4 regions of the Singulisphaera rosea genome follow, and region 1 is predicted to be linked to each of the others. Evidence: riboswitches for the same ligand, from Rfam matches in the RefSeq annotation. Region 1 holds a riboswitch; each other region holds the start of a gene.
What was found. Region 1 has a riboswitch for cobalamin ahead of ACYOEI_RS31980 (DUF1559 domain-containing protein). Riboswitches for the same ligand answer to the same signal wherever they lie in the genome.
Positions count from the first base shown of each region.

Region 2: another riboswitch for cobalamin. It lies ahead of ACYOEI_RS30440 (DUF1559 domain-containing protein); the one in region 1 lies ahead of ACYOEI_RS31980 (DUF1559 domain-containing protein).
Region 3: another riboswitch for cobalamin. It lies ahead of cobN (cobaltochelatase subunit CobN); the one in region 1 lies ahead of ACYOEI_RS31980 (DUF1559 domain-containing protein).
Region 4: another riboswitch for cobalamin. It lies ahead of ACYOEI_RS37405 (ABC transporter substrate-binding protein); the one in region 1 lies ahead of ACYOEI_RS31980 (DUF1559 domain-containing protein).

Region 1 is NZ_JBTYIP020000027.1:84,333-91,783, reverse strand. Features, by position in the region: gene ACYOEI_RS31990 (cellulose binding domain-containing protein) at 1-1,289, opposite strand, end outside; gene ACYOEI_RS31985 (hypothetical protein) at 1,578-1,862, opposite strand; cobalamin riboswitch at 1,897-2,096, shown strand; gene ACYOEI_RS31980 (DUF1559 domain-containing protein) at 2,218-3,252, shown strand; gene ACYOEI_RS31975 (hypothetical protein) at 3,297-3,476, shown strand; gene ACYOEI_RS31970 (hypothetical protein) at 3,517-4,431, shown strand; gene ACYOEI_RS31965 (sigma-70 family RNA polymerase sigma factor) at 4,563-6,794, shown strand; gene ACYOEI_RS31960 (HD domain-containing phosphohydrolase) at 6,967-7,451, opposite strand, start outside.
Region 2 is NZ_JBTYIP020000024.1:131,301-138,751, reverse strand. Features, by position in the region: gene ACYOEI_RS30460 (carboxypeptidase regulatory-like domain-containing protein) at 1-3,587, opposite strand, end outside; gene ACYOEI_RS30455 (BlaI/MecI/CopY family transcriptional regulator) at 3,584-4,027, opposite strand; gene ACYOEI_RS30450 (class I SAM-dependent methyltransferase) at 4,186-4,878, shown strand; gene ACYOEI_RS30445 (hypothetical protein) at 4,958-5,641, opposite strand; cobalamin riboswitch at 5,983-6,183, shown strand; gene ACYOEI_RS30440 (DUF1559 domain-containing protein) at 6,300-7,286, shown strand; gene ACYOEI_RS30435 (DUF1289 domain-containing protein) at 7,315-7,451, shown strand, end outside.
Region 3 is NZ_JBTYIP020000019.1:177,523-184,973, forward strand. Features, by position in the region: gene ACYOEI_RS27160 (thiamine phosphate synthase) at 1-410, opposite strand, end outside; gene ACYOEI_RS27165 (glutathione peroxidase) at 767-1,354, shown strand; cobalamin riboswitch at 1,761-1,920, shown strand; gene cobN (cobaltochelatase subunit CobN) at 2,112-6,572, shown strand; gene ACYOEI_RS27175 (magnesium chelatase subunit D family protein) at 6,569-7,451, shown strand, end outside.
Region 4 is NZ_JBTYIP020000040.1:19,464-26,914, forward strand. Features, by position in the region: gene ACYOEI_RS37395 (hypothetical protein) at 1-168, opposite strand, end outside; gene ACYOEI_RS37400 (hypothetical protein) at 583-1,317, opposite strand; cobalamin riboswitch at 1,699-1,909, shown strand; gene ACYOEI_RS37405 (ABC transporter substrate-binding protein) at 2,098-2,964, shown strand; gene ACYOEI_RS37410 (FecCD family ABC transporter permease) at 2,961-3,980, shown strand; gene ACYOEI_RS37415 (ABC transporter ATP-binding protein) at 3,977-4,756, shown strand; gene ACYOEI_RS37420 (hypothetical protein) at 5,184-5,561, opposite strand; gene ACYOEI_RS37425 (DUF1559 family PulG-like putative transporter) at 5,926-7,029, shown strand; gene ACYOEI_RS37430 (hypothetical protein) at 7,221-7,451, shown strand, end outside.

The sequences.
Region 1 (7,451 bases):
ACGGTGGCGGTCGCGGTCCCGCCCCGGCCGTCGCTGATGGTGTAGGCGAAGGAGTCGGTCCCCGTGAAGCCCGAGGCCGGGGTATACGTGACCGTCCCGTCGCGGTTCAGGGCCACGGCGCCGTGCTTGCCTTGCGCGGCCGAGGTAACGGTCAGCGGGTCGCCGTTGGGATCCGAGTCGTTGGCCAAGACGGCGATCGTCACGGCCTTGCCGGGGGCCGTCCAGGCGGTGTCGTTGGCGGCCACGGGGGCCTGGTTGCCCGGCCCCGCACCGTTGACGACGAAGTTGGTGGGCCCGACCGTCACATTCCCGGGGCTCCCGCCGAACCCGAAGCTGACCGACGCCCCGGCGGCCACGGCGCCGTTGTAACTGGCGTTCTGGACCACGTAGTGATCGCCGACATGGCTGACGACCGCCCCGTCCCAGATCGATGAGATCTGGCCGGCGAAGTCGAACCCGAGCGTCCAGTTCGTCCAGGCCTTCGTGCCGCTGTTCTTGATCGTGACAAGTCCGTTGAAGCCGCTCCCCCAGTCGCTGGTCACGAGGAAGCTCGCGTCGCCGCTGGTCGAGGGTGGGGCGGTGTCCTGGATCGTGCCGGTCCCCTTTGCGGTCCCGAGGGTCGCGCCGGCGGGGCTCGAGAGGACGACGGCGAACGTCTCGTTCGCCTCGACGACCTTATCCGCGAGGACCGACACGGAGACGGTCTTGCTCGTCTCGCCGGGGGCGAAGGTGAGCGTGCCGCTGGTCGCCTGGTAGTCGGAGCCGGCCTTGGCGGTGCCGTCGGCCGTCGCGTAATGGACCGTCACCGAACTCGTCGAGGGGGCCGACAGGCTGACCTTGAACGCGAAAGGCGTGCTGCCGCTGCTCGGCTCGGCGGCCGTGACGTTGCCGATGGAGAGTGTCGGAAGCGTGGTCGTCCCGCCCCCGCCCCCTCCGCCGCCCATCGATGCGCCGTTCAGGAGGTAGTTGGTGGGGGCGGCGGTGGTGTGCCCGGGACTCCCGTTGAAACCGAAGGAGACGCTACCGTTCGCGGGGATCGTGTTGTTCCAGTCCGCCCCTTGGATCACGTAGTGGTTGCCCACGTGGCTGACGATCGAGGCGTTCCAGATCGAGTCGATCGACGCCGAGTAGTCGAACTGCAACACCCAGTTATTGACGCTCGTCGCCTGCGAATTCGCCAGGTTGATCGACGCCTGGAAGCCCGTGCCCCAATCCTGCGCCACGCTGAAGCTCGCGGTCGTCCCCGCCGGGACCCGACGAACCTCGAGCGCCTCGCTCGCGGGCCTCATTCGACGGCGGTCCTGCCGAGGCTCGACCCTGCCGGAAAAGTCGGAGATGTTCATCGTCGGGACTCTCGAGGTGAAAGTGACGGGTGGTAGTCGGGGGCGATTCCCCATCTTCGCCGGAGAGGCGAACCGGCACAGGCCGGCTCACCCCTCCTCATCCGGACGCGTCATAATGAACTAAAATTTACATGTAAAAACTAAAATGATTTGAAATCAAAGAAATGAAGACGTCTTTCTCTCTGCCGGCGCGTCGAAAGGCCGTTGCGGCCGTTCCCACGCCCAAGCGATCAATCATTGGTAGTCATAGGCCAAAAATCGACGGTTGGCGATGATGTGTATTATTTGCGACGCCGCCCGGTGATTGGATGCATCATTGTGTGGATTTTGTGCTTGGTTTGGCTCGTTCGGCGGTAAATTTGAGGTGATCTGCCGCACGACAGGCTGAGAGACGTCATTGGCCTTGACGATTCCCGCGATCACTCCGAACGGTCCACCACGACTCCAAGGCGCATTTCCAATCGTCCGTCGCGTCGGCGTGACGAATCCGTGGACCAGGGTTAAGCGCGTCTCACTCATCAAACCCCTTGACCCGGCGGAGAGGGGTGGGGTCTAATGCCCGTCCTCGACAGGTGCCTCCGACCCGGATGCGGGGTGGGGGATAATAGGGAAGACGGTGAGAATCCGTCGCGGGGCCGCCGCTGTGATCGGCTAGGCTTCCGGACATTTGTGCCACTGCCGCAAGGTGGGAAGGCCGTCCGGATGCCGTTCGATGCCGAGAGCCAGAAGACCTGCCCGTCGAGTTGCTGTTTGGATGCTTCGGCCACGAGCATCCGGGCGGGCCGTTCGCAGACCGTCTGCCAATGGGCCATGCGCCGGAGGGGCCGAAGCGGAAGCTCCCTCCACGCCCGACCCGGCAGGAAGGTCTGCGCTCATGTCTGCACGTCTCCGCTCAAGCCGCCGTCCTGGTTTTACCCTGATCGAACTGCTGGTGGTGATCGCGATCATCGCCGTGCTGATCGCGCTGTTGCTCCCGGCCGTCCAGGCCGCGCGTGAGGCCGCCCGACGGGCGCAATGCACGAACAACCTGAAGCAGATGGGCCTGGCGATCTCGAACTACGAGTCGGCCACGGGCACGCTCCCACCCGGCTCGTTCTGGGCCGCCTCGGGCACCGGGCCGGGGAAGACGGCCGATGGGTTCAGCCTGTTCGTGATGATCCTGCCGTTCCTCGAGCAGCAGCCCGCCTACAACCTCGTCAATTTCAATCTCTCGTATAAGAATCCGGCGAATTTGACGATCGCGGGGGTCGGGATCTCCGCCTTCGCCTGCCCGAGCGACCCCTCCGCGTCCCGGAAGCAGCCCCTCTCCGCGACCATCTACCAGGCGCCGCCGGCCGGGACGACCTGGATGCAGGCCTTCACCAGCTACGCCGGCTGCACGGGGACCTGGGACGTCCGGCCGAAGCTGACGGCCGCCAACTTCGCGCAGCAGGTCGGCAACATGAACGGCACCATTTATATGTACGGCGCGACGCGGATCGGCGACATCACCGACGGGACCAGCAGCACGATCTCGATCGGCGAACGCGGCCACTCGCTGCTCACGCCCGCCGACCAGGTCGTCAACCAGTTCTGGAACTCCGGCTACTGGTACGACTCCATGTTCGAGACCTATTACCCCATCAACGCTCATAAGAAGCCGGTGGGCATCCTCGGCGCGCGCTACGTCGCGAACGCCTCCAGTCTGCACCCGGGCGGGGCGAACTTCGCGTTCGTGGACGGCTCGGTGCGGTTCCTCAAGGACACGATCGACTCCTGGTCGATCAACCCGGCGACGATCTCGGCGGCCGGGGTGTCGTACGACGCGACGGCCAACGTCTACTCGGCGGCGAGCGGGTCGCGATTCGGGGTGTATCAGGCCCTCTCGACGAGGGCGGGCGGCGAGGTCATTAGCGCGGACGCGTATTGAGCCTGATCATCCCTCCCCAACGCCCCTCGGAGCTGTCCCCTGCCATGGCGTCTTCACCCCTACGCCGAGCGCTCGCCTTCGTCTTCCTCGTCGTCCCGTTCGCGGCCGCCGGCTGCGGACAGGACGACTCAGGGACCATCGACCTGAAGAAAAGGGCCGATCCCGCCGTCTCGTCCCCCGAAAAGCCCCGGGAATTCCGCAAGGGCGACCTCGAGGAACGCTGACGTCCCACTCGCGACCACCAACGATCACAGGACGGCCGAGATGACGACCGAATCCTCGCCGGCGAGGGCTCCGCGCCCTCGCTCCCGCGTCCGGTACAACGCGGCGATGAAAATCCTTCGGCGTGCGCACATGTACGCAGGATTGTCCCTGACGCCGTTCGTGCTCCTCTACGGGGCGACGGCGTTCCTGTTCAACCACCCCGACTGGTTCTCCGACCGGTCGGTCCAACTCATCACCGAGGGGGATGCGGCCGGCACCCCGCTCGGGTCGTTCCCCTCGGCCGAGGCTATGGCGTCTCGAGTGGTCGAGGCGCTCAATGCCAAGGGCTCGTCCCGGGTCCGGCTGTCCTCGGCCCAGACGCCGGCGTATTCGCGCGACCTGGCCCTCACCGCCCGGACGGCCCGCGACGAACAGGTCGTGTTCGTCGAGTTGGAGGGTCGGGTCGGCACGGTCCGCTCGGCCCCGATCTCGAAGGATGAGGAGCCCGGCTGGTCGCGGGACGTGGTCGACCTCGGGCAGGCGCCCGCGGCGACGGCCAGGGATGCGGTCGCCTCGATCCTAGCGAAGTGGGGCCGGTCATCTCAGGATGTGAAGGTCCGCACGGCCCCCGAGCTGATTTTTGCGGCCGAGGACGATCACGGCGCCTGGCGCGTGGCGTACCACCTCCAGACCCAGGCCCTGGCCGTCCGGCCTTTGGGGTCGGACCTCTCGACGCGAAGGTTCCTGACCGGCCTGCACCTGGCCTGCCGGTATCCCTCGCGGCTCGACGTCCGTTGGGTCTGGGCGTTGATTGTCGATGCGATGGCGGTCGGCATGGTTTTCTGGGGTGTTTCGGGGATGCTGATGTGGTGGCAGATGAAGTCGTTGCGTCGGCTCGGGGCGCTCGTCGTGGTGATCAGCCTGATCGCCACGGTCATGGTCGCGGTCGGGATGCACGACGTCCTCGCCCGGTAGGCCGATCGTCGCACGCCCCTCGGTTCGCGGAAGCCCTTCTCACGGAGCGATTTCCGTGAATGATGGAATAGTGGTCCCCGATTCGCGCATAAGAGGGAGCGACACGGGCGATCCACGCGAGGGCCGAGGTCATGACGATGGTGCGTCGGGGTAGGGTCGAGGATGACCTGTCGATCCTCTTCGGGGTCGGGGCGGTGGGGGGCGAGTCTGACGCGGAGCTCCTCGACCGATTCGTCTCGGGCCGACGCAGGCGGCGGAGTCGGGAGGCGTCCACCTCCGACTCCTCTGCCGAGCTGGCCTTCTCGGGGCTGGTGACTCGGTACGGGCCGATGGTCCGGGGGGTCTGCCGTCGGATCGTGGGCGACCTGCACACGGCCGACGACGCCTTCCAGGCGACGTTCCTGATCCTGGCGCTCAAGGCGGGATCGGTGCGGTTCGACGGCTCGCTCGGCCCCTGGCTGCACGGGGTCGGGGTGAAGGTCGCGAGGCGCGCGAGGGCCGTCGCGGCGGCCGATCGAGGGCGGGCGCGGGGGCTTGGGGAGGTCGATCCGGCCGACCCAACTCCGGCGGTCGACCGGCTCGAGGGGGCCGAGCTCGGGGCGGCGATTGACGAGGAGATCGCGCGGCTGCCGGCCCGGCAACGCGCGGTGGTGGTGCTCTGCGACCTCGAAGGCCTGACCCAGGAGCAGGCGGCGCGTCGGCTCCGATGCCCCCTGGGGACGGTCCAGAGCCGCCTGCATCGCGGTCGGTCGCGGCTCCGCGACCGGCTCACTCGCCTCGGCCTGGTCCCTTCGATCGGCTTGCCCCTCACGGTTCTCACTCCGAAAGACGTCTCGGCTGAGGTTGTGGGACGCACGGTCCGGGTCGCGCTTCATTTCCTGGGGAGCCGGTCGACGGCGGCGAAGGCGAGTGCCTTCGCATCCTCGGCCGCGTTGACGGAAGGGGTGCTGAGGACCATGATCCTGGCCAAACTCAAACTCGCGGGGGTCGCGTTGCTGGCCCTCGCCGGCGCGGTTGCGGTGGGTGCCCAACTGGTTCAGAACGATCCGGCCGATCCGCCCGAGGCCGCGGACGTGGCCACGGAGCCGCCTCATCCTGCCGAAGACGAGGCCGATTGGAAGCGGCGGAGCGTCAACCTCAAGCGTATCGGCCTCGCGCTGCACAATTACCACGACGCGAACGGTCATTTCCCCCCGTCGGCGATCGTCGATAAGAACGGCCGTCCCCTCCTGAGCTGGCGCGTCGCCATCCTCCCGTTCCTCGAGCTCGAGGGCGAGGGTGTGAAGGGGTCGGAAGGCCTCTACAAGCAATTCCGGCTCGACGAGCCCTGGGATAGCCCGCACAACAAGGCCCTACTGCCGAAGATGCCCGCGCCTTACCGATGGCCTTCGATGAAGGTGGGGTCCGACGTCAGGGAGATCGCGGCGGTCCGACGCGCCTTCGGCCAGGACGTCGACGCGATGCGACGCACGGAGGACGAGCGGAGCCGCGCCATCGAAAGGTACCATCGCCAAACGGGTAAGATGGCGTCGGCGGAATATGAAAAGAAGAAGAGGGAACTCCGCGAGTTGACCGATGCGAATGCCACGTTCTACCGGGCCCTCGTCGGCAAAGGAGCTGCGTTCGAGGACGAGCGGGGGGTCCGCTTCCAGGAGCTGACCGACGGCGTCGCGAAGACCATGATGGTCGCGGAAGCCGAGACCCCGGTCCCCTGGACCAAGCCCGAGGAACTGTCGTGTTCCCCCGACTCGGCGCCCCCCCGACTTGGCGCCCCGCTGCATGACGGCTTCGCCGTCCTGTTCGCCGACGGCCGCGTCCAGTACGTCGACAAGCGGATTGATGTCGACTCGCTCCGGGCGATGATCACGCGAAACGGAGGGGAAACCGTCGACGCCCATGAACATCTCCACAATCAACCCCCGTCCGACTCCCGTCGGACAGTCCACGCCTTCGAGGCCAGGACTTTGGAAGAGGCGCTCGGGCTCCTGAGGGGGCGGCTCTCGAAGGAGGGGCAGGCCGAATATGCCCCGTTGCTCACGGAGGAGAGGGTCCGCAAGGCCGTCCTCGTCGCAACCCAGCGGTTGGGGGATCGGCTGCGGAAGCAGGGTGAAGCCGACCCTGCGACGTGGGTCCTCTTCCAGCAGTCGGTCGAACCCGTCTTTCTGGCGGTCGGTGGTCGCGGGACCTGGTCGCGAGGCTGCTCGTTCCGGACGTCGTCACCGCTTCCACAGTCGGGAGGCAATGACCCAGGGGGGTGCGTCGTCCGCTTGACGTTCGAGGTGCCGGGGTCGGACGTCGCAGCGTTCGAGCTCCCCATCCTCGACGTCTCTTACGGCGCCGATCGTCTCCCGCCACCCAGGTGAGCGGATGTCGTCGGGGGACCTCATCCTGGCACGCGACCCCCTCCAGTGGCCTGGGCCTCTTCCCGTCCCCGCATCGGTGACGCGGGGGAGACCATTGTTGTTGTCTCCCTTGGGGAGGGATGGGGACGGCGAGGCCAGGGCGGCCGGTTGGATAGAGACCCGATGGCAAAGGTCAGTTAGATTCGACCGCGGTCGCCAGGTCGGAGTCGGTGCCCTCCTCCTCGCCGATCAGGTCGAGGAAGGTGGGGACGATGGAGGGGTCGAGGTGGGTGCCGGCCAGCGATTGGATGTATTCTCGGACCCGAGACTCGCTCCAGCTCGCCCGGTAGGGGCGGTTCGACCGGAGGGCGTCCCAGATGTCGACCACGGCGAAGATCCTCGCCGACAGCGGGGTTTCTTCCCCGTGGAGGCCTTGCGGGTAGCCGTTGCCGTCCCAGCGCTCGTGGTGGCAGTAGGGGATTTCCAGGGCAGGGCTGAGGAACGGGATCGTCCCAAGCCAGTCGTTGGCGAGCCGGGGATGCCTCTGCATCGACGCACGCTCGCCGGCCGTGAGCGGCCCCGGCTTGAGGAGGATGGCGTCGGGGATCCCCATCTTCCCGATGTCGTGGAGGAGGGCCCCACGCCGGACGTGCACCAGGTCGTCCTCGCCGACACCCA
Region 2 (7,451 bases), on a different contig from region 1:
GGGTCGATGACCCGGCCTCGGATCGTGGCGGCCTTCTCGACCTGGATCGTCACGCGGGCCATGCCGGGCTTCATCGCGAAGTCGAGCCCGTCGAAGTTGCGCTGGAAGCCGAAGCGGTCCGCTTTCTGATAGCGGCTCCACTCATTGAGGCAGGCGTCGGACCACCACCGCGCGTAGCCTTCGGCCTCGATCGAGCCGAACTTGAAGTCGCCCGGCAACATCGAGGGGATGCGGAGGATCCCCTCGGAGTCGGAGGTCCCCGAGACGGTCGGGTTGCGCCAGTCTTTCAGGACGAGGCCCGCGACCGGTTTGCCGTCCTGGGCGTCGACCACGCGGGCCTCGAAATCAACTCCCGACCCGAGCGAGAGGTCGAGGGTCTGGGCCTCGTCGGTGGCGATCGCATGCTTCGGCGAGCGGATTACGCCAACGCCCGGGACACGAATCTGGAACTCGTACATCCCGGGTTCGACATAGAGCCGATACCGGCCGTCCTTGCCCGAGAGTCCCTCGGTCCAACATTCGCCCATGCGGGCCCCTGCCATCTGTCTCGGACCGGCGTCGGCGCGGATCGGGGCGTCTGCGACCGGTCCCCCGTCGGGCCCGAGGACCCGGCCTTCGAAGTAGGTCCGGCTCCCCATCACCACGACCCAGCCCGGCTGACCCGTGGGATGTGCCAGGAACTCGCGAGGCTCGAATCCGTCCTTGCTGAGCCGGACCTCGACCTTGCCTTGCTCGGGGACCTTGACGCGGAACTTGCCCTCCTTGTCGCTCTTCGTCTTGATGAACGGGACCCAGCTATAAGGATGGACCAAAACCCCTTCGAGGGGCTTCCCCTCGACGTCGGTGACGACCCCGGCGATCTCGTCGGGGGCAACCGTTTCGGGTCCTTTCGGCCCGCCGTCCCGAAGGGTCGGCAGCTTGATCGTCACCTCGCCTTTGCCCGTCGGGACGAGCGAGGCGTCGAACTCCTGCCCGCTTGCCAGTCGGACCTGGAACGTGACCCCCTGATTGAGCGGGATGGGCTGCCCGTCCGCCTGCATGTCGAGGCGGAAATGTCCCTGGGCGTCGGCGGTTGCCGAGGGCTGGTTCAGCGGCGAGCAATAGGTCTGGTTGCAGACGCCGACGAGCTTCGCCCCCTCGAGCGGCTTGCCCGTCGCGTCGACGATCCGACCGGTCAGGTTGACTCCGGGCGCCATCGCGAATACCGGGAGGGTGAAGGTCGGCTGGCCGTCCGGGATGAGCACGCTCCGGTTCGACTCGGTATTGCCCAGGCTCGTGTATCCCGGGACGCTGCCATTCAGCATGACATAGGCGTTCCCCGGCGGCATCCGGAAGCGATAGACGCCGGAGGGGTCGCTGAGGACCGTTACCGGCGTCGAGCCGCCGTTCATCGGGTTCCTCGCCCCGTAGACGGTGACGGAGGCGCCGGGGATCGGCTTGCCGTCGGTTGAGGTCACCGAGCCGGTGACCTTCACGCCCTCGACCAGCTTGATCCTCGCCGCGGCGGTCGAGCCCGGGGTCAGGCGGACGTCGGTCGCGGCGATGAACGTCCAGGGCCCGTCGGCGGGCACGTCATCGAGGAGGATGTTCGCCCGGCCCGCGCCGAGACCTCGGATCTCGAACCGCCCTTCGGCGTCGGTCGTCGCCTTCCCTCGGAGCGAGACGCTCGCCCCCTCGGCGATCCCTCGGAGCGTCACCGATCGTCCCGAGACCCCGACGCCGGACACGGCCGAGACGACCCGCCCCGACACCCGCGCCTCGTCGTTGAGCACGATGCGGACGGGATCCTCGGCCTTGTCGGCGGCGCGGGGCCCCTCTTTCCGCAACGCGGTTTGTGTCGTCGCCTTCCCCTCCGCCGAGGCCACCAGGGCGACCTGGGCCTGCTCGGGGAGTGCTTCCAAGCGGAAGCTCCCGCTCGCGTCCGACCGGGTAACGAAGGCCCGCTGGATCGGCTTCTCCTTCGTCAGTGCCTGGAGGGCGGGGGCGAAATAGAAGACCGGCGTCCGGCCGGAGGTCCGATACGCCCCCTCGACTCGTACCTCGGCCCCTTCGATCGGCCGGCCTGCGGCGTCGACGACCGTTCCCGAAAGCACCCGGGTGCGGGGGAGGGCCAGCGAGGTCGGGATCGCCCCCGTCGGGTCGAGCAGGTTTCGGCTCATGAAGGAATGCCCCTCCTTGAACGCGATGACCCAGATCCCCGGCTTCGGCTCGCGATCGAACCGGGCGGAGCCATCGACGCCGGTGCTTGAGGAGGTCACGTCGGTGGCCACACCCTCCTGTCCGGGATTCGTCGGGATGAGTCCGGCGACCACGGTCGCCCCTTCGACCGGTCGTCCCTCCGCGTCTTTGACGACCACCGAGAACGACTTGGGGGCAGTCCCCTGCCCTTGGCCGGCATCCTTCGGCTTTGCGGCCGGTTGCGGCGGGGCGTCGGGTTCCAGCGCCCGGCCCTGGGCCCCGCCGATCGCCGACGCCAGAGCGGCGACAGCCACGACCAGGGCGATTGAGCGGAGCTTCGACGGAGGGATGATCGCTCGAGACATGTCGTCCTCCAGAAGTCGTGTGATCCGGGTCAAGACCGTGTTCCGGTCGAAAAAGGACAGGGTTTGGCCGCCGACGCCAAGCCGCCGGAGATCGAGCCGGAGCGGACGGGCGGCGAAGTCGAGGAGCAACTTCGCGAGCTCGGCCGGCGCGACGCCTCGGCCGACGGCCATGTCGTCGCAGGCCAGCTCGGCCTCGCGGTCGAGCCGGGCCAGGAGCCAGGCGAGCCCCGGGTGGAACCAGAACGGGACCCGCGCCAGCTCGGCGGCGAGCTTCGCCAGGTCGTCCCACCTCTCCAAGTGGGCCAGCTCGTGGAGCAGGCAGGCCCGCCTCGTCGCCTCGGGCCAGGCGTCCCAGTCGTCTGGGACCAGGATCGTCGGCGCGAGGCCGCCAAGCAGGACCGGCGACCCGACCGCCTCGTGTGTCGCCATCACGACACCCCTGCGGACGCCGAGCTCCGACCGGTATCGGACCAGGGCCTCACCGGAGACGGGATTCGACGACGACCGCAGCCGGGCCAGGATCCTCCCACCCACGAGGAGACGGACCAGGGACACGAGCATCCCCGCCAACCAGGCTACCCCCAGGACGACCCTGGCCTGGCGCCAGGGTCCCAGGCCTTCGGCGACCTCGGGCTCGGGGATCGCGGACCTTTCAATGCGTGCCGGTACCTCCGAGGTACGCACCCCGGCACGGACAACGACCGGGGTCGGCGGCTGAGAGGCCGGGGTCTCGGCCGGCGCGCTCGTCCTCGGGACGAGCAGTCTTGTATCGAGCACAACCGGCCCCTTTGCGACGGTCGGCAAGGCGGCCGGCAAAGGCGTCGGTGCGGGCCGTCGCCAGGGGATCGACCACCGTGGTGCCAGGGGCAGCACCAGCCCCGCCGCCAGTGCCGACGCGCAGAGCAGGTGTCGGGTCGCCGCCCGGCGCGGGGGCCGGATCCGGAACCACGCCGCGAGGGCGAGGATCACCACCCCCCAGCGAACGGACCAATCGGCCAGGAACCAGAAGAACGGGTCGATCGTGCCATCGACGAACCGGATCATGATTTCCGCCCTCCTCGCTTCGAGGGGCCTTTCGCCTCGGAGGTCCCCGCCTCCGGGGTTTGCTCAAACGTGTCGGCGAGTTTCGCTTCGATCGACTTGAGCATCTCGGGGTCGATTTGCTGGGAGTCGACCAGCCCCAGCACCAGACGCTCGGCCGACCCCTGGAAGAACCGGCCGAGGAAGTCCGACAACAACGTCGAGGTGGCCTCGCGCTCCGTGAGCGTGGGCCGGTAGCGGTGCGCCTGGGCCTCCTTCTCGTGGGCGACCAGGCCCCCCTTCTCCATCCCCTGCAAGAGCCCGAGCACCGTCGTATAAGGCTGCCGGTCCCCGCGAGGCAGGTGCCCCATCAGCTCCCGGACCGTCAACGGCCCGGACGCCCAGAGCACCTTCAGGACCGCAAATTGCCGGTCCGTGATCGCGATCGTCTTCCGACCCGCCATCCTGGTCCTCCATTTGTCCGACGTGTCGATCGATACGCATCATTGCGTAGCCTGCGACACAAGTCAATGGCTGGCGAGAAATCGCGCCGAGGCTTCGATCGGACTTTTGCGAAGGCCTCGTCTTCACCCGCCCGAGACCTGAGCAGTAAAGTGGCGGTATGGACGAGAGCACAACGACGCAGCAGACGCTCGGCACCACGGGCGGCGACTTCCGGCTCCAGGAGTACCGCACGAGGCAAGGAGGCCGCGAGTGGACGATCCTCCACACGGGTGCAGTCCTGACCCGCGAGGACGAGTCGCGGGTCATCGAGCCGCAGGAGAACCGCCTGCCCTACGGCGTCTCCCTCTGGCCGTCTTCGATCGCGCTGGTGCACGAGATCGTCGGACTCGCGGGAGAGTTCGTGGGGAAGCGCGTCCTGGAGCTCGGCTCCGGCACGGGCCTCCCCGGCATCGTCGCGGCGTCGTTCGGCGGTAAGGTGGTTCAGACCGACCGCGACGAGCTGGCGCTCCACCTCTGCCGCCGCAACGGCGAACGGAACGGCGTCGCGGCGGTCGAGCTTCGCCTCGCCGACTGGACCGCCTGGGACGACGCCGGACGCTACGACTGGATCCTCGGCTCGGACATCCTCTACGGCGAGTCGCTCCACCCGCAGCTCCGCCGGATCTTCGAGACCAACCTGGCGGCAGGCGGACGGGTTCTCCTCTCCGACCCCTTCCGCACCATGAGCCTCCGCCTCCTGGAGGCCCTCGAAGCCGACGGCTGGCTCGTCCGCTTCAACAAGTGGGAAGTCGGCCTCGAAACGTCGTCGCGCCCGTTCGGCGTCTTCACGCTCACCCCGCCGAGCGAATGATTGGGCTCCTCAACAAACGAAGACGCCCCGAGGTTCCCCCCGGGGCGACCATCATCAAGATTCGCCGTCTCGATCGGCCTTATCGCCGACCCCCGTTGTGCCCGCCATGCCCGCCGGCGTGTCCGCCGTACCCGCCGCCCGAGTAGCTCACGGGCTGGCCGTAGCCGCCCGACTGCCCCCAGACCGGCCCACGATTCGGGGGAAGCGACCCGCCGTTGTTGGGGTAGCTGTTCCCGCCGGGCCGGGGGTAGTTGCCGCCCGACTGTCCCCAGACGGGGCCGTGGCCGGATTGGGGATACCCACTCGCATTGCCGGACCCGGGATAGCCGGGGCGCCCCCCGCCAGGATAGCCGCTCGAGCCGGGATAGCCGCCGGGACGACCCCCGCCAGGGTAGCTGCTCGAGCCGGGGTAACCGCCACCAGGGTAGCCGCTCGAGCCGGGGTAACCGCCACCAGGATAGCCATTGCCACCGCTCGGGTAGCCGCCCGAGCCGGGGTAGCCGGGACGACCGCCGCCGGGGTAGCAATTCCCACCGCTGGGATACCCGCAGTTGGTCGGCGGATAGCTCGGCGGGCAGTAGCCGCCGTCGCTGGGAGGAGGCGGGTAGTCGCAGGGGGCCGACTCCGGACGGCACTGCGGATACCCCCACTGCGACGCGTTCGAGGACGAGCCACCGTAGGTGCGTTCCCCTGCATCCGCCGCGGAGGTCATCGCCGCCACCGCCGTGCCCGCCACCACCAGCTTCAGCAAAACGGTCTTCATCGTCGGGTCCCCCATCGTTTCGTTCGTCGTGTTCCTCGCGGGGCCGTCTCACGACCCCCTTCGACAGGGTTATCAGGGACTCCACACCGACCGGACATGATCCCAAAAAAATCTTCCAGATCGACATTTTGAAGGGCGTGGATTCCGGGGCAATTGGCCGTCGACGCGGAGGGCCCAGGGCAAAGATCCCGGCGAGAATGGACTCGAGCGACAAGGCGGAGAGGGGGACCGTCGGCTTGGCCCTTCATGCGGGCCTGCCTCATTTATTGCTTTGTGACGCATTCATATCGACTAACGAATTCATGGCGGCGGTCCTTGACAGCGAAACCGGGGTGTCGCTGTAATACAGACGCTCGACGGGTGCCGCCGGCCTTTTGCCAAGGGCCGGGGGAGAATAGGGAAGACGGTGCAAATCCGTCGCGGGGCCGCCGCTGTGATCGGCCAGGATTCCGGATCCTCTGCCACTGCCGCGAGGCGGGAAGGCTATCCGGACGCCGCCACGAGCCGAGAGCCAGAAGACCTGCCCGTCGAGATCGGTTCCGACGCTTCGGACCCGGAGCTTCCGGGCGGCCCGCACGCAGGACGTCTGCGATGGGCCGCGAGCCGGGACACCGAAGCCGGATTTCACGCCCGACCCGGCGGAAAGGCTGCGTCTCTCGTGCGCCCTCGTCCCCTGGCCACGCCCCATCGTGGCTTCACGCTCATCGAATTGCTGGTGGTGATCGCCATCATCGCCGTGCTGATCGCCCTGCTCCTGCCCGCCGTGCAGGCCGCTCGCGAGGCCGCCCGGCGCGCCCAGTGCTCGAACAACCTCAAGCAGATCGGCATCGCCTTCCAGTCGTACCAGGGCACCTACAACGTCTTCCCCGCCGGCGGCTACGGCCTGAGCATGGCCAGCGTCACGGTCGCCAACCTCCCCGCGGCCCGGGCCAGGCGCATGGCCAGTTGGGGGACGGCCATCCTCCCATTTGCCGAACAATCACCGCTCTACAACAGCATTAATCAGAGCCTGTGGTACATCGAGCCCCAAAACACCACGGCCGGGGCCACCTCGCTGTCCCTCTTCCTCTGCCCCACCAGTCAATACTCGTCGCTCACGAGGCCCAACGGCGATGCCCCGTCATCGCCGTTGCAGTTCGGGCGCAACGACTACTCGGGCAACTACGGCGAGCGCGCCCTGCGATGCTTCCCCGGCACAAATTGCCAGAACAACTACGCCAACCAGGGGGATACCTCGGGGACGCCTCGCGGGGTCTTGCTGACCTCGTCCCTCCCCAATAGCTCGGTCCTCAGCATGACCGACGGCACGACCTACACCATCCTCGTCGGCGAGGCCCACGAGGCCTCGTTCGGCTACTGGATCGGCCACAAGAACTTCCTCGACCAGAGCGCCCCCATCAGCGCCCGGAACGGCACCGTGCCGGGGACGATCTGGGCGTCGTGCCAGGTGACCAGCACCTCGCCGTTACTCGGCAAGATCGGGTGCGAGTTCGGCCAGGAGTTCGCCAGCTACCACGTCGGCGGGGCCTATTTCGCCTTCGGCGACGGATCGGCCCGGTTCCTGAAAGACAACCTCGATCCGAAGGTCCTGGCCGCGGTCCTCTCCCAACGCGGCGGCGAGATCATCAGCGCCGACCAACTCTGATCCCCGCCCTCGCGAAGGTGCGCCGACGATGCCCGAATTCGTGGCCAGCCCCTGCGTGGGGATCTGCCGGATGGACAGCACCTCCGGCCTGTGCATCGGCTGTGCGCGGACGATCGCCGAGATCATCACTTGGCGCGACGCATCCCCGGACACCAAACGGCGCAT
Region 3 (7,451 bases), on a different contig from region 1:
GACTCGAGCTCGATCCCGACGCCGGCCAGGAGGTCGGCGGCCGGTCCCGGGGTGGCGACCATCCCCGCGAGCAGGTGCTCGGTGCCCACCTGTCGGCCCCGTTCGAGCGACTTCGCCCGGAGGGTCGCGTCGTTGATCACGGCCCGGAACGAGGGGGAAAAGGGAAGGGCTGAAGCACCTTCCGGCGTCTCGAGTCCATCCTCGTCCGGCCCGCCTAGTCCGAGGGCCTGGTAGAGCCGTTCCGACTCCAGCCCCGACTGGGTGAGCAACTCGGCGGCGCGGCTCTCGGCCTCGTCGATCAGGGCCGCGAGCAGGTCGATCGGCTCCGCGGCCGAGGCGCCGCGCAGGAAGGCACGGACTTGGGCTCGTCCCAGGGCCCTCGAGGCGCCCTCTGTCAGAGAGTCTTGCATGGCTTGATCACTCGGGTCCGACGGAGGTACGCGGGGTGATGACCTTCACGACCCCTCGGCGGCCGCTTGGACCTCACGACGTCCTCGAGAGGCCCGTTCGGCCCCCTTCGCTGGCCCGGCTTCGCCGGGGAGTCGAGGCGAGAACCTCGCGTGGGGGACGCCGCCTGGAGGGCCACTGTTCAAGATATCGAAATCTCTGGACGCGAGAGCCCCCGCCTTGATTTCCGAAATAGGCCTTGCCATGATAATGCGGTAGTCGCTCCTCCTACAATGTCGGGTTAGTCGCACAAGCCAGGGCGGCCCTTCCTCCGGGCCGTTGCGTTCGTCCCTCCCTCCTCCTTGCACAGGAATCCACAGTGCTCGACCGTATCCTCCCCCTTCTCCTGGCGACCCTCTCCCTGCTATTGGTCGCGCGGGTCACCCCCGCGGATGAACCCGCCAAGAAGCCCACGTCCGTGCACGCGTTCCAGGCCAAGGACATCGACGGGAAGACTGTGGACCTCGCGAAGTTCAAGGGCGAGGTCCTCCTGATCGTCAACACCGCGAGCCAGTGTGGGAATACGCATCAGTATGCCGCGCTCGAGACGGTCTATGGGAAATACAAGGCCGATGGCTTCGAGGTGCTGGCCTTCCCCGCCAACGAGTTCGGGAACCAGGAGCCCGGCACCGACGCCGAGATCAAGTCGTTCTGCAGCTCGAAGTACAGCGTGACGTTCCCGCTCTTCGCGAAGATCGTCGTCAAAGGGGAGGCGATCCACCCCCTTTATGGCTTCCTGACGAGTCCGGAGACCAACCCCAAGTTCTCCGGACCCATCAGCTGGAACTTCGCCAAGTTCCTGGTCAACCGCAAGGGGGAGGTTGTCGCCAGGTTCGACCCTGAGGAAGGTCCCGACTCGGAGAAGGTTGTCAAGGGGATCGAGAAGGCCCTGGCTGACCCGAAGTGAGCTGGCCGCGACGGAGGAGTGAGGAGACGGGAGGTCGAGGGCGCGGTGCCTTGCGGGATGAATTGGTCGAGCACGAGTGAGAAACCCCGGCCGGTTGGTCGGGGTTTTCGCTTTGCATCCCACCTTGGGGATGATCTCGTCGTCGACTCTGTCCGGGGACGCTTGGCCGTGGCGTGGGTCGGATTTTCGCGGTCGTGGTTCAACCCTCTCGCTTACTTCGTTGTGCTCGGCTGGAAAAACGGATTAAAGTCGGATTCAATTTATAATAATTTGGTTTGGTACTTCTTGGATGTCTTGCCTTCGGCGGAGTCGTCCTTCCTGCCGATGGATAGGCTGTGCCGGGCAGGTATGGGTTGTCGGAGGGCTCGAGTCTCGGCTAAGATCGCTCGCGGTACGAATGTAGGCTGAGGCTTGCATCCGTGCAAAGCTGGGGGCATCCCCCCCTCAATGAAAGCGGCGAAGCCGGTGTGATTCCGGCGCTGTCCCGCAACTGTAACCTGGGCGCGAGGCTGCCACAGCCTCGTCGACCGGGAAGCCAGGTCGACCGCTTGAGCTTATCCCCATATACCTCGAGGAAGGTGAGGGAAATCCATGTCCGAAGTCTCAGGCTCACGCACTCCCCCGTCGCTCGATCCCACGACCCGGCTCCGGAATTGGGCGGAACCGCCCGAAGCTCGCTCCTAGCCGCGAGACGCCGGATCCCCCGCCCCGAAGTGCGCGACCCTCTCGCGCCGTGGCCTCATAAGTCGATCGAGCCATGCTTGGCGTCCAGGCGACGGTGTTGGCCCATGCCAACTCGAGCCCGATGACCGAGCGAAACGCGAGCCGGAGCCTAATCCCCGTGTCATTGCGAGCGAATCGCCGTCGTGTCTTGAGGAACGATGGGAAGACGATCCACGTCTTGCCCCGGCGCGGGCATTTGTTGGTCTGCCAGCGGGGATGCTGCTGCGGGCGCGAAGACCGTGGCAATCCGATCGTTCCCCTCGATTTCTACAAGCAAGAGTACAAGCGTCGAGGGATCCGGGACAACGTCCAGCTCACCATGAGCGGTTGCCTGGGGCCTTGCCCGCTGTTGAACGTGGCGCTGGTGCTCTTCGACGGCCGCCGAGTCTGGTTCCAGTCGATCAACCACGAGTCGCGGATCCTGGCGATCTACGACTACATCGACCGGATGCTGGCGGCCGATCGCTACCTCCCGCCGACGGCCGAGCTTGCCGAACTGGCGTTCGACTTCTACGCCTGGCCCGAGGAGGCCGTGCTCTCCGGCGAATCGTCTCACGATCGAGGCGAATTCATCGATCCGGGCTCGAAGCTCGTCGACGAGATCTTGCTGCTTTCCCACGCCGACACCGACCTCCTGGCGCTGCGGAGGGCGATGGCCGACCAGCCTGTGGGACTGCCCATGGTCCGGACGGCCAGTCTGAACCGGGTGAAGAGCGACGAGCACCTGGCATCGCTCGTGGACGACGGCGGCCGGGTCGCTCGCGTGGTCGTCGCACGCGTCCACGGCGGCCCGGACGACCTGCCGGGGTGGCGTCGGCTGGCGCAGTATGCTCGTCAAACCGACCTGAGGCTGCTGCTCATCAGCGCCGTCGGACCGACCGACCCGGAATTCCTCGCGGGCTCGACCGTCCCGACCGCCGTGATCGAGCGAGCGGCCGCCTATCTCCTGGCGGGCGGGACGGCCAACATGGAGAACCTCGTGCGGTTCCTGGCCGACGAACTCTTGCGGGCGGAGCTTGGCTTCTCGCCGCCCGGGAGTCCGCCGCGTCACGGGGTTTATCACCCGGATCTCCCGCTCGAGACGACGTTGGCCGAATGGGGAGCCTTGCGTGATCCGTCGCGGTCCACGGTCGGTCTGCTCTTCTATCGCGCCCACTGGCTGAGCACGAACCTCGAGTTCATCGATGCCCTGGTGCGTGCGATCGAAGCGGCGGGGGCCAACGCCCTGCCGGTCTTCACCGACTCCTTGAAGGAGCCGTCGAGGGCGTCGGAACGTCCTTCGGCGGCCTGGCCCTCGGCGTTCGACCTGTTCTACGACGGGGACAATCGGCTGATCGACGTGCTCGTGACAACCATGTCATTCGCGATGGCGGAGACCCGGAACTGGACCCACGGCGGATCGGTGGATGCGCTGGAGTCTCTCGACGTCCCGATCCTCCAGGCGATTGCCAGCGGTTCGGCGAAGCCGCAGTGGGAGGCGAGCCCGAGAGGGCTCGGGCCGCTCGACACGGCGATGAACGTCGCGGTGCCGGAACTCGACGGGCGGATCATCACCGTGCCCGTCTCCTTCAAGGAGTCTTCAGGGCCGGGTGCTCTGGAGGCGCCTCGATACGTGCCCGAGCCCGACCGGGCCGCACGGGTCGCCGGCCTCGCCGCGAGATTCGCGACGCTGGGCAGGCTCCCGAACGAACAGAAGCGAGTCGCGGTCATCCTGACGAATGCTCCGGGCAAGGCCGCTCGGATCGGGAATGCCGTGGGGCTCGATGCACCCGCCTCGCTGATTCGGCTGTTCGCGGCGATGCGCGAGGCGGGCTACCGGATCGAGGGTGTACCGCCCGACGGCGATGCACTGATCCATGAGTTGATCGACCGGTGCTCCTATGATGAGACGTTCCTGACGACCGAGCAGCTCGCCAATGCCGCGGGGCGCGTTCCTGTGGAACAGTATGCCGCGTGGTTTGAGGAACTGCCCGAGAGTTTGAGACGCGGGATGATCGAGCAGTGGGGGCCGCCGCCAGGCGCGGCCTACGTGCAGGACGGGGCGATCTCGCTGGCGGGACTGGAGCTGGGAAATGTGTTCCTGGCCCTCCAGCCGCCTCGAGGTTACGGCATGGATCCCGCGGCCATCTACCACCAGCCCGACCTGCCGCCTCCCCACAATTACTATGCCCTCTACCGCTGGCTCCGAGACGACTGGGGCGCCGACGCGATCGTCCACTTCGGCAAGCATGGGACCCTGGAGTGGCTGCCCGGCAAGGGCGTCGGCCTCTCGAGCGGTTGTGCCCCCGACGCCTTCCTGGCCGATCTGCCGCTGTTCTACCCGTTCATCTTGAACGATCCCGGCGAGGGCGCCCAGGCGAAGCGGCGCGGGCATGCGGTGGTCGTCGACCATCTGGTCCCCCCGCTGACGAACGCCGGCGTCTACGGGGAACTGGAACAGCTCGCACAGCTCGTCGATGAGTACTACCAGGTCGAACTGCTCGACCCGTCGAAGCTGCCGGTCCTGCAACGCCAGATCTGGGACCTCATCAAGCGGGCGCGACTCGACCGCGACCTCGCGCGGCTGATGACCCAGGACCACGGCGATCACACGCACGATTGGGACGAGGGCCTGACCGCCGACGGCACTCCCGTCTCGCTCGCGAGCATGCAGGGACGCGAGGTTGCCCACCTCTTGGAGGACCTGGACGCCTACCTCTGCGAGCTTGCCGGGGCGCAGATCCGAGATGGCCTCCACATCTTCGGCCAGGCCCCAAGGGACGAGACGCTCGTCGAGTTGCTTCGCGCCCTGACCCGGCTGCCGAACCTGGAGGCTCCGAGCCTTCGTGCCTCGGCCTGTGCCCTGTTCGGGCTCGATCCGGATGAACTCCAGGACGGGCTCGGAAAGCGACTCGACGGCGAACGGGACGAGGCGGTCCTCAGGCTCGCGGATCGCACCGGCAAGCCGATCGTGACTCGGGGGGATGCGCTCGAGGCGGTCGACTCGCTGGTCGGCCAGTTCTTAAAGGCCTTGCACCGCGACGGGTTCGACGGGGAACGGGTCGGCGAGGCGATCGGGTCGGCGTTCGGCGACGAATTTCGAACCGACGAAGTGCTGGCCCGGATCGGGGCTTTCATCTGCCGGGACCTGGTTCCGAAGCTCGCGAAGACGGAGGAGGAGACGACGAATCTGCTCGCGGCGCTCGGAGGTCGCTACGTGCCCCCCGGTCCCAGCGGAGCTCCGACCCGAGGCATGGCCCACGTGCTGCCGACGGGCCGGAATTTCTATACAGTCGACCCGCGAAGCCTCCCCTCGCCGTCGTCCTGGGAGGTCGGACAGGCCCTGGCCCGCGAGGTCGTCGAGCGTCATCGAGTGGCAACCGGCGAGATGCCCGAGCGGGTCGGCATCAGCGTCTGGGGCACGAGTGCAATCCGGACGCAGGGGGACGACGTTTCCCAGGTCCTCGCGCTCCTGGGTGTGCGGCCGACCTGGCACCGGGAGAATCGTCGAGTCCTTGGGTTCGAGGTGATCCCCCTCGAAGAACTGGGAAGGCCCCGGGTCGACGTTGTCATTCGGATCAGCGGATTCTTTCGTGACGCGTTCCCACACCTGATTAGCCTGTTGGACGAGGCCGTCGAATGCGTGGCCACGCTCGACGAGGAACCCGAGCGGAACTTCGTCCGCAAGCACTACCTGACCGACCTGGCCGCCGGCCTCGATGAGGGTGGCTGCGAGTCCGATGCCGAGCGGAAGGCTCGCTATCGCGTTTTCGGGGCCAAGCCGGGCAGCTATGGGGCTGGGATCCTGCCGTTGATCGACGAGAAGAACTGGACCGAGCCGGGCGACTTCGCCGAGGCCTACGTCAATTGGGGCGGCTACGCCTATACCTCCGAAGGCCAAGGAGCCGACGCCCGCGAAACCTTCCGCCATCTGCTCTCGGGCGTCCAGGTTGCCTTGCACAACCAGGACAACCGCGAGCACGACATCTTCGACAGCGACGACTACTTCCAGTTCCACGGGGGGATGATCGCCACGATCCGCGCCCTCTCGGGTCGCGTGCCGCGCCAGGAATTCGGCGATACGCAGGATCCGCGTCGGCCCAAGGTTCGCGACCTCAAGGAGGAGACACTCCGCGTCTTCCGCACCCGAGTCGTGAACCCGAAGTGGCTCGACGCGATCCGTCGGCATGGCTACAAGGGGGGACTCGAGCTGAACGCGACGGTCGACTACTTATTCGGGTACGACGCCACGACGGGGGTCGTCGAGGACTGGATGTACGACCAGGTCGCCGGAGCCTATGCCTTGGATCCGACGATGCGTGCCTTCCTGGAACGGAGCAACCCCTGGGCTTTGCAAGCGATCGGCGAGCGGCTCGTCGAGGCCGCCGAGCGTGGCCTCTGGGCCGAGCCCGACGCCGAGACCCTCGATTCTCTCAAAAAGATGATCCTGGAAACGGAAACGGCCCTTGAGATGCGAGCCGAGCCGCCCGCGTCGCGCCCGAGCGGACGAAAATGAACGGACACGACATCGGCTATCCTTTTGGCGCACTCGTCGGGCAGGAGGCGCTCAAGACGGCTCTGCTCATCGCTGCGGTCGACCCGAGTCTCGGCGGCGTCTTGATCCGAGGTGAAAAGGGGACCGCCAAGAGCACGGCGGCACGAGGTCTGGCCCGGCTGCTGCCGACGCTCCGGGCCGTGGAGGGTTGTCCGTTTCGTTGCGACGTCGATTCGCCCTGGCCCGAGTGCCCTTCGTGCTCGGAAGCCTCGGCAGACCGACGGGCGGTCGAGGCGTCACCGCCCCACGTCGAGTTGCCCATCGGCGCCACCGAGGACCGGATTCTCGGGGCGTTCGACCTGGACCGCATGCTCAAGGAGGGGCGATCGGCCTTCAAGCCCGGCCTACTTGCGCGTGCCCATCGTGGGATCCTCTATGTCGACGAGGTCAATCTCCTCCCCGACCATCTGGTCGACGTGCTCCTCGACGCGGCGGCCTCGGGCCTCAACACGGTCGAGCGCGACGGGATCTCCGCCCGACACCCGGCCCGCTTCATCCTGATCGGTAGCATGAACCCCGAAGAGGGAGAACTGCGGCCACAGTTGCTCGACCGGTTCGGCCTGATGGTCGAGGTCGCCGCACCGACCGACTTCAACCTCCGTGCCGAGGTCGTCAGGCGCCGGCTCGAATTCGAGTCGGATCCCACCGGATTCGCCTCACGCTGGGAGGCCGAGGATCGGGCGCTCGGTGCAACGATCGCGGAAGCCAGACTCCGGCTCCGGGAGGTGGTCGTCGCCCCCGGCCTGCTCACGGCCATCGCCCGGGTTTGTTGCGAAGCCCAGGTTGACGGACTCCGCGCGGATATCGCCCTCTACAAGGCGTCCCGGGCTCTCGCTTCGC
Region 4 (7,451 bases), on a different contig from region 1:
GCCGTAGGGGACGGGCGGGGCGTAGAACGGGCCACCGGTATTGATGTCGATGGCTTCGACCTCACGCTCGAACTCGTGATGGAACAAATCCGCCTTGGCCGTTCCGACCAGCGCGGCCGACGTCAACACGAGCGCGAGCACGAACACCCGCCGATTTCCGAAACGCATGATCAATCCCTTTACATCGTATCGGGGTATCCCTCCTGGAGTGTCCGGAAACAAGCGAGCGGCGGCAGCGCCCCGCGCCTTCCTACGCGCGGATCCTGCCGACAAGCGAGGCCCATGACCGGGACCTTACCCTAGACGCCCGAGCCTCGAGCGACCGCCATGCGGCGGGGCTGCGAGGAACGGCTTGAGGGGCCGCCGCCACCTCCGACTCGGGGTGACGGCACGGTCCGGTATGACCTTGCCATAGTGCATCGGCCGGTCCGCCCCTCTCACTGGAGCGAAACCGGATTTCGGCGCAAGCGCGGACGGGCCGAACGTCGATTTGACGTTGGGCCCGTCCGCTCTCGCTGCGTTCTTGATATGTGTCGAGAGGCCCGCGCCCTGCCGGGCGCGGGTCTCGCGAGATTCGATGTCTCAGCGGCCGCCGGGGCCGTAGACCATCGAGGAGGGGAGCTCGTTGACCTTCTGGGGAGCCTCGTCGTAGCGGATCTGGGCGTGGGTCTCGCGGGTCTTCTTTTCGCGGGCGTCGCGGGCGTCGCGGCCGATGGCGGCGAAGCCGAAGAGGTGGCTGATGACGTGGGGCCGGCCGGAGCCGCCGCCCGGGATCGGCTCGGGGGCCGGCAGGGCCGACTGACGGACGGCGCTATCCGACGACCTCATGGCCATTCGGCCGGCCGCTTGGGCGCCTCGACGGGGCTGGACGACGCCGATGGGCGTGGGATCGGCCGTGGGGCCGCCGCCGGTGCTGGCGTAGCCGGGCGCCTGGGAGGCGTCCATCGGCATGGCGCCACCGGCCACGGCATGGCCCGGGGCCTCACCCCCCTGCGTGCCATAGGAGGTCACCACGCCCCCCATTGCGGCGGCCTCCGCCTCGCAAGACGGGCAGGAGCCTTTCACGTAGACCCCATTCGGGCCCGTCGGCGGGGGCGGCGGGATCACGACGCCTTCGCCGGCGAGCTTCGCACGCTGGCAATCGGTGCAGAGGATCTCCCGGCCGAACACGTTCCGGCGATGCTTGTGGCCGCTCGCCGGCTTCGCCATGTTCGGGTTCGTGGAGCCTGATGGAACGTTCGAGTCGGCCCGGGTCGTGGCCGGGACCGACAGGGCCAGGACGCTCATCGCCAGGCCGATGCGACGGAGGCAGTGCATGGGAACTCCTTTCCCAAAACGAACCGAGTTCCCTCGGGAACTTCGGGATGGAAGACCTCGGGCCGCTCCCGGCCCACAGACAGATCCTGGAGTCGTCGGCCATCCCCCCCGAGGGACGACGACGGACGGGCCGCGCCAGTGACACGACCCTCCCGATCCATATCCCCATCATCGGCCTGTCCCGCCCGGAGTCTTGCGTAAAACCGGCCGGATCGACATAAGGCCCAAGACCCGTGCTACCTCCAAAAGCCGGGCCACTCGGAGAGCCCGACCTCGAGTCGGGGGGCCAGGAAAGGGCACACCGCGAATTCTTGTCGAACTTGCCGTTGCCGCCGCGCGGAGAGTCGCCGCAGCTTGACACCCGCACGATGGGCCGGGTCTAATCCGTATTCCTCGACAGGTGCCTCCTCGGCTCATCTCCGAAGCCTGGGGGGAGAATAGGGAAGACGGTGTGAATCCGTCGCGGGGCCGCCGCTGTGATCGGCCAGACCTCCGGGCGACGAGTGCCACTGCGAGAACAAATCGCGGGAAGGCCGTCCGGGAGCCGTTACGAGCCGAGAGCCAGAAGACCTGCCCGTCGAGCTGCTGTTCCGATGCTTCGGCCAAGAGCATCCGGGCGGGTCGCTCGCAGATCCTCTGCAACGAACCGGATGCCGGAGGGCTGAAGCCGCCTCTCGTTGCGTGCCCGGCTCGGCGGAAGGTTTGCTTCCTCAGATGACTCAATACCCCTCCTCCGGTCTCCCCGGCTTTGTCCCCTATCGAGCGAGATGTCGTGGGTCCTTGGCTTTGGCCTGCCTTGTGGTCGGCTGGGTCGGGTGCGCCCCGTCGCCGGGGCCGGCTCCTCGAGTGACGAAGCCGGTGCGGATCGTCTCACTGACGTTGGCGACGGACGAGATCCTCGCGGAGATCGTGCCGAAGGAGCGGGTGGTGGCGGTGACCACGCTCGCCGATGATCCGGAGATCTCGAATGTCGCGGGCGTCTACCCCAAGGGCATCCCCAGGCTCCGAGGGAACGACCTCGAGCCGATCGTGACGCTGGCGCCCGACCTCGTCTGCGTCGCGCCCTATAACACGGCCGACTTCCTCAGCTTGCTCGAGCGGTCGAAGATGCCGGTCTTCCGGAACGACGCGCTCCACAGCATCGACGAAATCGAGGCCGGGGTGCAAACCCTCGGAGAGCGGGTGGGCGAGCCTGGCCGGGCCAAGGCCGTGGTCGAGCGCATGGAGGCTCGTCGTCGGCGGCTGGCCGATCGGATCCGGGGGGTGACGGATCGTCCTCGTGTCCTCTACTGGTCCGCCGGATTCACGTCAGGGAGTCGGACCACGATCGACGACATCATCCGCGAGGCCGGGGGGCGGAACGTCGCCGAGGAGTTGGAACTGGACGGGTCGGCGGAGATCTCGCCCGAGAAGGTTGTGGCCGCCGATCCTGACGTCATCCTCCTCTCGCGCTGGAAAGAGGACGAGCGGCAGAGCCAGGTCGCCATGCACCCGATCCTCCGCCATTTGAGGGCCGTCCGCGAGGGGCGGGTGATCGATGTCGAGGGGCGGTTCCTCACGAGCATCTCCACGCACGTGATCGCGGGGGCCGAGCGGCTCGCGGCACGACTCCATCCCGGGCGTTTCGGCGCCAAGGGCTCGCCATGACGCGCCCGGCCGCGATTACGGGGATGCTGTTCGCGGCCTACCTCGGGCTGGCGGCCTGGGGCACCGTCTGGGGTACGGTTTCCCTCCCCCCCGGACACGTCGCCCAGATCCTGGCGGGGGCCTCGGGGCTGGGGTCCGATGACTCGGTCCCGGCGAATGAACGGTTCCTGGTCCTGCACGTGCGGCTGCCCCAAGTTCTCTTACTCGGCCTGATCGGGGCGGCCCTCTCCTGCTCCGGCGCCGCGCTCCAGGCGACGTTCGAGAACCCGCTGGCCGATCCAGGAGTCCTCGGGGTCAGCGGCGGTGCCGCGCTGGGGGCGGTTCTCGCGATCCATTGCGGGCTGGCGGAGACGGTTTTCCTGTCGATGCCGGCGTGCGCATTCTCCGGAGGCCTCGTGGCCTCGCTCCTGGTTTACTCTTTGACTTACCTGGGGGGACGCCCTTCCGCCGCCACGCTGCTGCTGACCGGCGTCGCGGTCGGGAGCATGACCGTTGCCGGCGTCTCGCTCGTGATGGTCATCACGAGGGAGCACCGGGTCCAGGAGCTCCTCTTCTGGCTCGTCGGCGGGGTCCGTAACCAGACGTGGGAACATCTCTGGATCGCCCTCCCCCCGGTCTCGGCGGGCCTCGCCGGGCTCCTGGTCCTGCACCGTCGACTCGATGCGCTCCTGCTCGGCGAGGAGCAAGCCTTAGCCGTCGGGGTGCCGGTGGCGGCGACGCGGATCTGGATCCTGGTCCTCACGGCGCTCGCGACGGGGGCGGCCACGGCGGTCGGCGGGACGATCGGCTTCGTCGGCCTGATGGTCCCGCACCTCGTCCGGCGGCTCACCGGGCCGAGGATGCTCCACCTCCTGCCGGGGTGTCTGGCGGGAGGCGCCGCGTTCTTGACGTCGTGCGAGCTCCTCTCGCGGGCGCTCTCGGGGAGGGTCGCTCTGCACCTGGGCATCCTCACAGCGTTCCTGGGAGGGCCGACGTTCCTGGTCCTCTTGAGGAAGACGGGAGGCGACCGGCCATGATTGTGTCGCCCTCGCTGAAGGCCGAAGGGGTCGCGGTCCGGGTCGGGAGTCGCACGCTCCTCGACGACGTCTCGTTGGCCTTGAACCCGGGGTCGATGAGCGTCCTGCTCGGTCCGAACGGGGCGGGCAAGACGACGTTGATCCGCGTCCTGGCGGGTCTGATCGCCCCGAGCTCGGGCGAAGTCTCGCTCGGCGAGCTCCGACTTCGCGACCTCTCCCGGTCGGCGATCGCCCGGTCGTGCGCTTATCTGCCCCAGTTGACGGCCAGCGGGTTCGAGCTCCGCGTGGAGGATGTGGTCACTCTCGGCCGTTTCCCCCACGTCGGGACGTGGGGACGGTTGTCGGCGATCGACCACGAGCGGGTCGACTGGGCAATCGCACGAGTCGGCCTGACACCGATGAGGCGCCGGACACTGCCGACCCTCTCCGGGGGCGAACGCCAGCGGGTTTTCCTCGCCAGGGCCCTCGCGCAGGAGGCCCCAATCCTACTCCTGGACGAGCCGCTTACGGCCCTGGACATCGGCCGACAGATGGAGCTCCTCAACCTCCTGGCCGAGCTGCATCGCGACGGTCACACGATCCTCGCCGCCCTCCACGACCTCCGCCCTGCCCTCGAGTTCTTCCCCCACGCCCTCCTGTTGAGCGAGGGTCGGAAGGTCGCCGAAGGGCCGACTCCTTCGGTGATTCACGGGCCGGCCCTTGAAGATGCCTTCGGGGTCCGGGTGCGGACCGGCGAAGGCTTGAGGTTTGCACCGACGAGCGAGCTGTCTGAGTAGCGGCGGTATTGTACACGGAGCCTCCCGGAATGCCGGTGGGCTGCTTCCTATTAATTGCTGAACAAAAATATTGTATATGGATTTTGCGGTGTAATCGTTTGCACGTCCGATGCGAATCCTAGTAAATCTTTATGTGAGAAATCGAAGAGGGTTCGCTCGCTCGCGCTTCGGGCTCGTGTATTGAAGAGAGGCCACTCGAACCTTGACCGCGTTCAGGAAGTTTTCGGGGTCGTCGTCCCGGATCCAAGGATAGGCTTGGAAGAAGCGATGTGCCTCGTATGAGGTTGTCGAGTTGCAAGGGCAGCCTCTTGACAGGGGCGGTGGGGCCTAAGAGACTTGAGCGGCGACCGGACAATCCCTACCCCCCCCTGCCCTTTTGCGAGAGACGGCCGCCTTTGAGAACCGTCGTCCGAGGTCAACACGCCGATCACGCGCGACGCGGGCGCTCGCTCGCCGTCGTGTGCATGATCATCGGCCTGATCTCGGGGGGGCCTGCCTTCGCGACGTCGGTGTCATCGTTGGGCGCCGTCGACGCGGATTCGCACGAGAATGCGTGCAAGTGTAAGTCGCGATGTCGGGGGCCGTCGTGCTGCTGCGGTCGAAAGGGCTCCTCGGCGCCGAAGGGCCCCCGGCCCTTGGAAAAGGTGGCGTCGGAACTGCCGACGAACCCCTGCGTGGGCTCCGCGCCTTGCGGAGACTCGGCGTTCCCGACGGCCTCGACGGTCGCCCCGATCGGCAAGTTGGCCGCGCTGGCGACGAGCCTGGCCCTGGAGCCAGTGGTTTCGGGCCCGGCCTTTGCCGACATCTCGCCGAGCCCACTCCCACCCCGTCGGGCTTTCCGCCTGGATGATCCCCCGGAAACCCCCGCCTTCGCCTGATTCCAGGCTCTCGCTCCTGCCACCGACGTCGCGATCAGATGCGTTTCGCCATCCCGATGCGCCGGGCTATGTCCCGGACGCGAGGGAACTGCGGCCAGTCCGCATGTCGAACGCTTGATCCTGGTCAAGCCTCCCTGCCTCGATGCGCGTCCGAAGGTTTGAGAGCGTGGCCTCGTCGTGTGAACCCGCCTCTGAATAACCCCCCCGTGGCATCGACCACGGCCCTCGGGCCGTCGAACGATGCCTCCTCACAGAACGAGCGAGCTCACTCCATTCCGGGAGTTTCCTTCGATGACGCGCCGACGTGCGTTCACACTGATCGAGTTGTTGGTGGTGATCGCGATCATCGCCGTGCTGATCGCCCTGCTCCTCCCCGCCGTGCAGGCCGCACGCGAGGCCGCGAGGCGGATCCAATGCACCAACAACCTGAAGCAAATCGGCCTCGCCATGCAGAATTACCACTCCTCCACCAACGGCTTCCCGGTGGGGTTCCTGTTCCCCAAGCCGAGCCCTGGCGGGACGAACGCCCAGGGGATCCCGGACCTGCACTGGCGCTGGTCGGTCCTGGCGCAGTTGTCTCCGTTCATGGAGCAGGCGGCCGTTTATAACGCCGTGAACTTCAACTGGCCGATCGCCCCCGGCCCGGCCGCCTCGGGGCCTTTCGCCGGGTTCCCGGCGTGGAAGCCCTTCCTCGTGAATACGACGGCGATGGCGACCAAGGTCAATTTCTTCCTGTGCCCGAGCGACGGCGCGACGGCCCAGGTGACCTTGCCCGACGGCACGAACACCTTCGGCCCGAGCAACTATCACTTCTCCACCGGCGACGGCGCCCCCGGTACGGGTCACGTCGGCGACGCCGGCAACCCGAACAACGGCGCCGTGCAGGCGAACGGGGCGTTCATCCTGGGGCCGCCGCAGTCGATCGCCTCGTTGACCGACGGGTCGAGCGGCACGGTGGCCGGCTCGGAACAGCTCATCGGTCCGGCGTCCGGCACCACGACGACGATTGCCGGGGCCTCGGGCCAACCGCAGGACGTCCGCCGTGGCGCGGTGTACGTCGCGACGACCCCCCTGCCCGACGATCCCATCAACGCCTGCAACAGCATGATCGCCGGCTGGCGGCTCGACAAGGGCTACGCCTGGTGGGACGGCGACTACCGCAGCTCGCTCTATAACCACTACCTGACGCCGAATTCGAAGACTTACGACTGCTGGCAGTCCAGCCCCCCCCACGACCCCGCCATCAAGGCGGCGCGGAGCAACCACCCCGGCGGCGTGAATATCCTATTCTGCGACGGCCACGTCCAGTTCGCCAAGGACACGATCAGCCTCAGCACCTGGCGGGCCCTCGCAACCCGGGCGGGTGGGGACGTTGTCAGCGGGGATTCGTTCTAAGCGAGGGCGGGGAGGGTTCGCCACAAAGGCACAAAGGGCACAAAGAAAGCATTGAAAGTGTGTTTGTGTATTGGTTGGCTTCGTGTCCTTTGTGCCTTTGTGGTGAACCCTCACCGTTCTACTTTCTCCGATGAGCCGGTCCCGAAATGCTTCCTACGGCAGGTTGCGAACGCCACGACGGTCGTCGTAGCATGAGGCTGCGTCCGATCGGAGACGTAATCGCGAAGGCCGTGGGAGGGAGTGCCGTCTCAATCACGATGGGGAGTGTAAAGACTTCGAGGCTCGCCCGAACGCTGATCGTGATCGGCCTGGCGTCCGGGTGTTCGGGCGAGGCGACGCCGAAGGTCGAGATCCGGCACGACTCCGACCGGGCGAAGGACGCCCTCGTCGCGGCGCTCGACGCATGGAAGAAGGGCGAGGCA